Regions from separate parts of the Limnoraphis robusta BA-68 BA1 genome, predicted to be linked through region 3. Evidence: riboswitches for the same ligand, from Rfam matches in the RefSeq annotation. Region 3 holds a riboswitch; each other region holds the start of a gene.
What was found. A riboswitch is a leader RNA that binds a small molecule or an ion and turns the genes downstream of it on or off. The one in region 3 is predicted to bind cobalamin.

Region 1: linked by a shared signal. The riboswitch ahead of VB836_RS06945 (sirohydrochlorin chelatase) and the one ahead of VB836_RS04860 (HupE/UreJ family protein) in region 3 are both predicted to bind cobalamin.
Region 2: linked by a shared signal. The riboswitch ahead of VB836_RS23885 (RNA-guided endonuclease TnpB family protein) and the one ahead of VB836_RS04860 (HupE/UreJ family protein) in region 3 are both predicted to bind cobalamin.

What each region holds. Positions count from the first base shown of each region.
Region 1 is NZ_JAYGHR010000010.1:35,618-38,767, reverse strand. It holds gene VB836_RS06950 (GUN4 domain-containing protein) at 1-437, opposite strand, end outside; gene VB836_RS06945 (sirohydrochlorin chelatase) at 670-1,656, opposite strand; adenosylcobalamin-variant (AdoCbl-variant) riboswitch at 1,699-1,798, opposite strand; gene VB836_RS06940 (hybrid sensor histidine kinase/response regulator) at 1,893-3,150, opposite strand, start outside.
Region 2 is NZ_JAYGHR010000081.1:44,875-48,024, reverse strand. It holds gene recG (ATP-dependent DNA helicase RecG) at 1-249, shown strand, start outside; gene VB836_RS23895 (GNAT family N-acetyltransferase) at 252-731, shown strand; gene VB836_RS23890 (Uma2 family endonuclease) at 736-1,428, opposite strand; cobalamin riboswitch at 1,505-1,652, shown strand; partial or broken gene VB836_RS23885 (RNA-guided endonuclease TnpB family protein) at 1,784-2,026, shown strand; partial or broken gene VB836_RS23880 (RNA-guided endonuclease InsQ/TnpB family protein) at 2,140-3,030, shown strand.
Region 3 is NZ_JAYGHR010000006.1:79,587-82,736, forward strand. It holds gene cobW (cobalamin biosynthesis protein CobW) at 1-952, opposite strand, end outside; gene VB836_RS04860 (HupE/UreJ family protein) at 1,002-1,658, opposite strand; cobalamin riboswitch at 1,909-2,056, opposite strand; gene VB836_RS04865 (hypothetical protein) at 2,163-2,519, opposite strand; gene VB836_RS04870 (DUF3352 domain-containing protein) at 2,710-3,150, opposite strand, start outside.

The DNA.
Region 1 (3,150 bases), on a different contig from region 3:
ATTGCAGACTCCCTGCTTCGACAGAACCATGAGCGCAATATATCCCAACCTTCGATATCAATCTCAACCCGACAAAATACGGCAAGTGGGGGTTGAGTGTGCCAACATTCATTGTATTCTAACCATTTTCCTGACCTTCTCCAACCCATGCTATCGCCAAAAGTATTCCAAATGTTCTGGTTATACTCTTTGTTTCCCCCCAAATGTTGATAGATTTGCTTTTGCTTAGAGAACCCAAAGTTTCCATTGCTGTGTGTTGTCCAGAGTTGGTCAATCATTTGAAGATCATTACAGGGAAACTTTTCAAAACTCTCGATATCTAAGTAAGCCGTCGCCTGTTTACCTGCAATTTTCAGCATTAATCGATATGTTTCACCATCTGCTTGCTTCCATTGTGCAGCAGCGAGAAGTTCGCGTAGGGGATTGTAGTCAATCATCGGTTTTTTCAGTGAAGGGGTAATTCATAAATTACCCGTACCTGTTATCAATATTGCCTTTTGCCTTTTATAGCATTATTTTTTCGATTTCATATTACTTTTGATCTTGGCTGTAGTTAACAAAACCCCCTCTAAGACTGCATAAGCGGAGCATGAGGGGGGGGTAGATCCAAACTAATTATCTATTGAATCTCACTGAGATGAATTTTCGCTGAGAAAGAGTTTCAGGGTATTATGGGGTTTGCCAAATGCGTTGATGATATTGCTGCGGATCGGCATAGGGGTCAACAGCCTCATGGGAGTGACCGTGATCATGGCTGTGATGATGGTGATCGTGATGATCGTGATGATGATGACTGTGTGAGTCGCCAGCAACGGCTGCTAACCGGAACTTACAGGCTTCACAGTTCATCTGAACTTGACCGAGTTGGGTTTCAATTTCGCGATCGCGTAAGAGTTGCAACAGTTCGGGTTGAATGCCCATTTCGGGCAAACAAGTCATGCTAATATCGGGATATTGTTCTTGTTGTTGGGCGGTGATATCAAAAATTTTCTTGACTAACAGGCCTGTAAACAAGAAATAAGGCAAGACAATAATCCGTTTGGGCTGATACAAACGGGCGCGACGGAAGCCTTCTTCTAGACGCGGGTGAGTAATTCCAATAAAACAGGTTTCGACGGTTTGATAACCGCTTCCTTCCCACACCATTCGAGCGAGTTTGTAGACATCGCTATTGGCATCAGGATCAGAAGAACCCCGCCCTACAAAGAGGATAACGGTTTCAGAACGATCAATATCAGGGCGATCAAGTTCTGCTAAACGAGTTTTCCACAAGTCAAAAATCAGGGGACTGATACCGAAATGACGCCCATAATGAAACTTGAGTTGCGGATAGGTTTCTCGGGCGCGATCAAGTTCGTTGGTAATATCAAATTTGTTGTGACGGGCTGCAAATAAGAGCAGAGGTAAGGCTGAAAGTTCAGTGTAGCCTTGTTTGAGACAGCGTTCAATGCCTTCTTGAATAGTTGGGCCTGTGAGTTCGAGAAAACAGGGAACAACGGGACGAGAATGGTCAAGGGCTTGATAAGCTTCGGCAAAATCAAGGAAGGTTTGGCGGCCTTCGGTGTCGCGAGTCCCATGTCCGATCAGCAACAAAGGACGTTGCAAGGGTAAAGGGGGAAGACTGAGGTTGAAATTTTGAGTTTGACTAATAAGCATTTAAGCCCCTTTCCTGTGCTTGGCAGGATGTAGAGTGGTCTGTAACGAGTTGGCATTCTGGCTTGTCAATTGGCGAGTCCATGACTTACAGCTGCCGCACAGCCCCGGATTTTAACCGGAGTTTCCCAACAGGTTACTGTTTACTGAGTAATAACTTTTATAGCATAGCAAGTTGAGTGGATTTTGCTGCAAATGTAACGAATCAACATAATTGAAGCGATGGACAAGTTTAATCTTTATTCTCGCGCCTCCCAACTGATAATTTTATTAAGTAACTGATTCGGTTGAATGGGTTTGGTAATAAAATCATCAGCCTGAGTGATTAAGACACTTTCTGGAGATGTAGATTCAGTTTCAGTTGTGATTGCTAAAATTTTGATTTGTTGTGTAGCTTTGGTGTTTTTTAGGTGGTGAATGATTTCATAACCATCTTGACCCGCTATGTACATATCAACAATAAGGGCTGTCGGTTGTAACAATTCAATTTGTCCGAGTGCGGTTAATCCTTCTACTAACCAAACCACTTGATAACCCGCCGCCGTTAGAATTTCACAGATTAGTGTTGCTGTTTCTTCATCATCTTCAATCAGGATAAACCGACCTCGTGGGTTATTAGTGTATATTGTTTGTAGTGAGGTTTTGAATGAAGAAGCTTTCACTCGTTGCTGAGAATTTGGAGAGAGATTAGGTAGAGCGGGAAGGTGAACGGTAAACTTAGAACCGATACCTTCAGTTGAGGTAAATCTAATCGCTCCTCCATGAAGTTCAACTAATTGTTTGGTCAACGCTAAACCTAAACCTGTTCCGCCATATTGACGACGATAGGAAGAATCAAGTTGTTGGAACTTTTCAAATAATAAAGGTTGTTGTTCCTCGGGAATTCCAATTCCAGTATCTTGGATTTGCAAAATCGCTGTGTTCCCATCAACTCGAACTCGTAGAGTAACTCGTCCGCCTTCTGGGGTGAATTTAATCGCATTACTTAATAGATTGGATAAAATTTGTTTGACTCGGTGTTGATCAGCCGAAAATTTATCTTGATCGGGTTTTATCTGAATATCACTGGTGAGGATGATATCCTGTTTTTGCGCTCTTTCTCGAAAGGAATATAAACTCTGTTGAGCGAGTTTAGTTAGAGAAAATTCACTGATTTGTAAGACTGTTTTTCCGGCTTCTACTTGAGAAAGTTCGAGAATATCGTTAATTAGTTCTAATAAATGTTCTCCACTGTCGTGAATTTTTTTTAGATATTCTTGCTGCTTTTCTCGGGGAATTTTTGGCAGTTCTTCACTGTTAGAATAAAGACGTAATAGGGTAGCTGAAATCCCAATGACACAGGTGAGCGGCGTTCGCAATTCATGGCTCATGGTGGCTAAAAATTCGCTTTTCGCTCGATTGGCAGATTGAGCCGCTAATAAGGCGTCGTGAAGGGCTTGTGTGCGTTCTGTAACTCGTCGCTCTAAGGTTTGCTTTTGCTGTTGGAGTTGGGCGTAG
Region 2 (3,150 bases), on a different contig from region 3:
GATGGATTTTTTATCGCTGAAATGGATATGCAGTTGCGGGGGCCAGGTCAAGTTTTGGGATCTCGTCAGTCAGGATTACCGGATTTTGTCTTAGCGAGTTTAGTTGAAGATCGGGAGGTGTTAGAATTGGCAAGAGATGCGGCGCAAAAAGTGATAGAAAAGGATGAAACGTTAAACCGTTGGCCGTTAATGCAGCAGGAGTTAAACCGACGGTATCAACGAATGTTAGGGGGTTCTATTTTGACTTAAATATGAATATTAGATCGGCTACTGTAGAGGATGTTTCGCTGATTTTTTCGTTTATTCAGAAGAAGTCAGAGTTTGATCGTAATATTGGGGGGTTTTCGGGTGTGTTGAAAGTTTCTGAAGACAAAATTCGCAAAACCCTATTTGGGAAAATTCCTTTTTCTTACGTTGTATTTGTCGAGAACTTTGAACGGGAAATCGGCTTTGCGTTGTATGCTTTTAGATATTCCTCCTATATGGGTCAGCCGAGTATTTGGTTAGATGATTTGTATATTGACGAAGATAGCAGGAGTCAGGGTGCGGGGTTAATGTTAATGAATCATCTGGCTGAAATTGCGATAGAAAATGATTGTACTCATCTGGCCTGGAATGCAGATAGTCGAAATATTCGCGGATTGAATTTTTATCAACGTTTGGGTGCTGAAATTACGGAAAAACAGGGAAATCGATGTTTTTTGAAATGGGTTCCATTCTCTAAAGTCTGAAAAATTAACGCTGTGCTAACTGTTCAACAAAGGCTTGATGTTCAACGCTTTCTAACCCCCTTTGCAATACTTGTAAAACTTGTTTCATGTTCCCGGCTAATAACTCATTCACTGCTAACCATAACCCCGGAAAAACACGACTGCGAATAATACCTGCATCATCAGGTTGCAACTGAATATATTCTCCGTTTTCTAACACAAACCAATTGAATTGATTTTCATAGGATTGCCAAACGAGATATTCTTGTACTCCATTGCGTCGATAAACTCGTTTTTTATCTCCTAAATCAATAGATACACTACTGGCGGCAATTTCTACTATTAATTCGGGTGAACCGACAAGATAACCCTCCTCAGTGATTTGAGTTTTTCCGCCTTTTTCAGCTTCAATTAATAACACTCCATCGGGTTGGGGTTCATTCTCTAAATCTAAACGAACTGTTGGTTCAATACTTAAATCAATACCCGCAGTAGCCGCTTGATAAACGCCTAACCAAGTGATAATTTGACTGTGGGGTTTGACCTGCTGTTTATGTCGCAAAGGGGATGCCATATATACGACTCCTTCAATTAATTCGGCTTTAATATTGGGCATTTGATTGTAACGTCGTTCAAATTCGGGGCGAGTTAAGCGATCGCCATTTTCCAAAGGAGGAATAGAGGTTAAAATAGTTTGGGATTTAAGTGGGTTCGCCATAACGACACTTCTCTTTCTAGGGTGTTGCTTCAATTTTATCGTTTTCAATCTTTCGATCTCATTTTGGGATTTTTATGATATCATTCAGCTTATCGGTTCTAATGGGGAGCAGTCATTAGACGCAAGGGGGAAAGTTCGGTGCAAATCCGTCGCTGTCCCGCAACTGTGATGAGGCTTATATTAAGTTTCAGAGTCAGGATGCCCGCCGATTATTGTTGTTTAATTTGCGCGTCTGCGAGGTACAGATAGTGTTTGAATTAGTCTTTTTACCAATAAAAAACAGGTTTAAAGCCCCGTCGTTCACGACGGATTATTGTATGCTACAATAACTTATCGTGGAGCGACAATGATAAACATGATTGTCTATGAAATGAAGCTACAAGGAACTGTTGCCCAGTACAAAAAGTTAGATGAAGCTATTCGTACTGGTCGTTTCGTTCGCAATAGCATCATTAAAGCATGGATAGACGGTCAAATCAAAAGTCGTAACGATGCTTATACCTACTGCAAACTGTTGTCAGACAATCGGAGTTTTCCCTGGGTAAACCAACTCAATTCTATGGCTCGACAAGCACACGCAGAGAGAGCATGGGCATCCATTTAAAAACCGATAGAGAAGCGGAAGAACGGATTAACTTAACTGTAAAACGCATAGATCTTGGCATCTCACAGATAGCTTAATCCGTTAAATCCTTATCCTATCTGTTTTAAATTGAACGATTTTATCAAAATTGTCGGAAAAAAATACCAGGTCGAAAAGGCTTTCCCCAATTTAAAAAGTACCAAGTCCGAGCATCAGTTGAGTACAAAACTTCGGGCTGGAAACTTTCAGAGGATAGACGCTATTTAACCTTTTCCGACAAGTTTCAAGCGGGGACATTTAAGCTTTGGGGAAGTCGAGATTTGCACTTCTATCAACTCCAACAAATTAAACGGGTTAGGGTGATTAGAAGGCACGATGGTTACTATGCTCAATTTTTGATAGACCATGAAAGGGAGGAAAACAAAGAACTCAGTAACAAACAAACAGGTTTGGATGTCGGTTTAAACCATTTCTACACTGATTCAACAGGTAAACAGGTAGAGAATCCCCGTTTTCTAAGAAAAGATGAGCGACGAATTAAAAAGCTGCAACGTCGATTATCTCGAAAAAAAAAGGGAAGCCAAAACCGTAAAAAAGCCAGGAATCGGTTAGGTAGGGCGCATCTAAGAGTTTCACGCAGACGTAATGATTTGGTTTGTAAACAGGCCCAACACGTCATACAGTCTAACGACTTGGTAGCGATAGAAAATCTACGGATACGGAACATGGTTAAAAATCATCATTTAGCCAAGTCAATTAACGATGCTGCTTGGTACAGATTTAGAGAATGGTTGGAATATTTTGGGAGAATTTATGGGGTTCCGGTGATTGCCGTTGAACCTGCATACACGTCTCAAAATTGTTCAAACTGCGGTGAGAAGGTTGTCAAAACTCTCAGCACCCGGACTCACAAATGTCCTCACTGTGGGTATGTAGCAGACCGGGATGAAAACGCCGCCAAAAACATTCTAAAATCTGCATTAAAACAGCTATCAAATCAAGAAACGGATAAGAAATAGATTAACGGATTAACTTGACTGTAAAACGCATAAATCTAGGCTTCTCACACGTAGCTTAATCCGTTTTTCCGCTTAATATCTGTTTTTAAAATACCGTCGGGCAGATGGAAATCAACGCCT
Region 3 (3,150 bases):
TCAACCAAAGACGATCATAAAAGGAATCAAAACGATTTCCGACGCCTTGCAATACCATTCGCATCGGTTTATTTGGAACATGAACAAAGCCTTTTATTCGATAAATTTCCTGTTGTTGAACTAATTCTTGTAATTTTTCAATTAAAGTTTTCGGTTCAAAGGCTTGATCAACAATAAACTGTACTGCATTAATTTCATCATCATGTTCGTGTTCTTCTTCGTGATCATGATGACTCGGACGACTTTCTAAATGGTCTTCGACTGCGGCATTAAACCCCAACAAAAGATTAGTATCAATCTCTCCTTGCTGACAAGAAACAATTTTCACACCTGCGGGAAGTTCTCGGTGTAACCATTCTCGAACTTTAGTTAACGAATTTTCATCTACTAAATCGGTTTTTGTTAATAAAACCAGATCCGCACAAGCTAATTGATCTTCAAATAACTCTTCAATGGGCGTTTCATGTTCTAAATTCGGATCAGCTTGGCGTTGAGCTTCTAAAGCTTCTAAATCTCCCACCAAAGTCCCCGCAGCTAATGCTTGAGCATCCACTACCGTCAGAACCCCATCAACGGTTGCACTATTGCGAATTTCCGGCCAACGAAACGCTTGTATCAGGGGTTTAGGTAAGGCTAATCCAGAGGTTTCAACCAGAATACAATCAATTTTATCACGTCGCTTGAGAAGTTCCTGCATCGTCGGATAAAATTCTTCTTGAACCGTGCAGCATAAACAGCCGTTTGTTAGTTCGACAATATTATTTTCTGGGGTTTCGTCTTCTTCGCAAATTTGACAGGAACGTAAGAGTTCCCCATCTATTCCCATTTCCCCAAATTCATTCACTAAAACGGCAATTCTCCGTCCTTGATTATTTTGCAAAAGATGACGAACTAAGGTGGTTTTACCTGCTCCGAGAAAGCCGGTCACGACGGTAACGGGTATTTTGTGCATAGCGTTTTTTGAGGATTTTTTACAGGTGAGAATCAGTTGATTGAAGATATTAACCGAGCAATGTTGTTGCTAGAAAAGCCGCACCTACACCACAGATTGTAAATCCAGCAAACCGCAGATTGAGATTGGGTTGATCCGGAATGGTTTTCAGAGTGAATCGTCCGATTTGATAAGCTATTAAACTAACAATCAGTTGCACAAGAGCAAAGCCTGATAAATAGGCAATGAGCGGTGTCATTTGCGCCCCAACAATGGCTTCTCCGTAAGCATAACCATGAAAAATTCCAGCGATAATACTGAGGCTAATTAACCCTACTAAATTGGGGCTATTTTTCTGGGTGAGCAAGATTCCAAACGCGAGTACAGAAGCCGAAATTACCACTTCTGGAACAGGTAAATTAACATTGAAAAGATGAAGTCCGGTTCCGCTAAGAGTTGCTAAAATAAACGAGAAGGGAATGAAAAAGCCGGCTGTAGAACCTTTGAGTGCAGCGAATAACCCGATAGCCACAACAAAGGTAAAATGATCTAAACCGATGACGGGATGGGCTAAACCCGAGAGAAATCCTTCCAGCCAATTTGAAGGGGTTTCACCGCCAAAAGCATGATGAGCGCTGGCGGGGGAAGCGGTAATCATCAGGCTGAGACTTAATAATAAGCCGACAGCAATAGAAGAGTTGAGTTGAAAATTTCTGAGTTTAGACATCTTGATTGAATTCAATTTTAATGAGAATAAAACAACCTGCTGAGGAAAGCAGTTCCTCCCTTGATTAACTTGCTTTCCACACAAAAATAGACCCCAATAACTGTTAGCCAGCCAGGGGGAAAGGTGAGTTAAGATCTGGATTTAAACTGTTGAAAATTATTAACTTCCCGATGTAGCGGCGGAAGTCTAGATTGCCAGCAATCAAAAAAAATCACATTCAACACTATCTGTACCTCGCAGACGCGCTCACGGTGGACTGAGATGATCGGCGGGCATTCTGACTCTGAGAACGTGCAAGCGTCTCATTACAGTTGCGGGACAGCGCCAGATTTCCACTGGACTTTCCCCCTTAAGTCTGATAGCTGACCCCTATCAGAACCGATCTATCCCTAAACAATATCACAGATAGGAGCAATTGCTGCGTTTATTTACAGTTGAAATCAAAATTAATTGAAAAGAGGAAGATTAAGCGGAGGTAGATGATCGAAGTTGTTTGAGAGGAAGTTAGGCAATGTTGTTCGTGTTATTGAAATATTTGTTATCAGATGGGGAAGCACTGAGTTGAGGATTTTGACGTTCAACCAAGGGCGGCGCAGAAAGACGATACTGCACGGTGGGTTTATTAAGTTGAATCTCCTCAACATGAGTATAGCGATCGCTACGATGCCCATTGGCTTCACGTTCAAGGTAGGATAATGGCAAAGTAATCGGCCATAATAGGGTGGCGAGTCCGAGAACTATCCAAGAACTGGTGTCAGTTTTGGGAGTTGATTGATCTTTGAGGAATATTTTGAGACAGTGAGCAAAAAACACCAGACCGATTAAAATATAGCCCCGAATCATCAGTGTAAAAATTAACATTTTTTAACTCGATTCCTTTCGGAAATGAAAAAACAGAGGGATTGCCCCAAGTCTTTTCACCGTAACAATTTTTTGTGGGAACTGCCTCCGTTAATTCCCTAATTTTCAGTTAAACAGCAAGTATGATCTTCTGAAATTTTTTATGTAAAAATACGGAAGCCAGTTTGAGCAATTGAGCAGAACCGTCGTTCTATTCGGGTGGTGTGTTTTCATCCTGGGGAGTCGGCGTTGGCTGAGTCGGTGCAGGTAAAGTGGGTAGAACATCATCTTTGATTTTGACAAAAGCATCATAACGAGTGCTGCGATCGCTAACGACTGCGGCAGTTACCCCAATGGAACGAATTGCATTCATCCAAATCGCTTGTTGGGGAGGAAGCTGAGGTAAAGACAGATTTCGCCGATCAAAGACTCGTTCGACATCCACAAAGAAACTGCCATTATTTGGACTCAATTCAGTGGGTAGCGTTTCCTTAAATAAGGGATTTGAGCTAATCACTTCTGAAGGTAAAGGTAAAATTTGATTAGCCACAGGCGCTCCCAAGGTGGCAAACAGCACATTTTCATCCAGCCAGCCACGAGTTACACTAAATCCACCGTAGGGAGAGGTCCACTGGATTACAGGTTTGCCTTG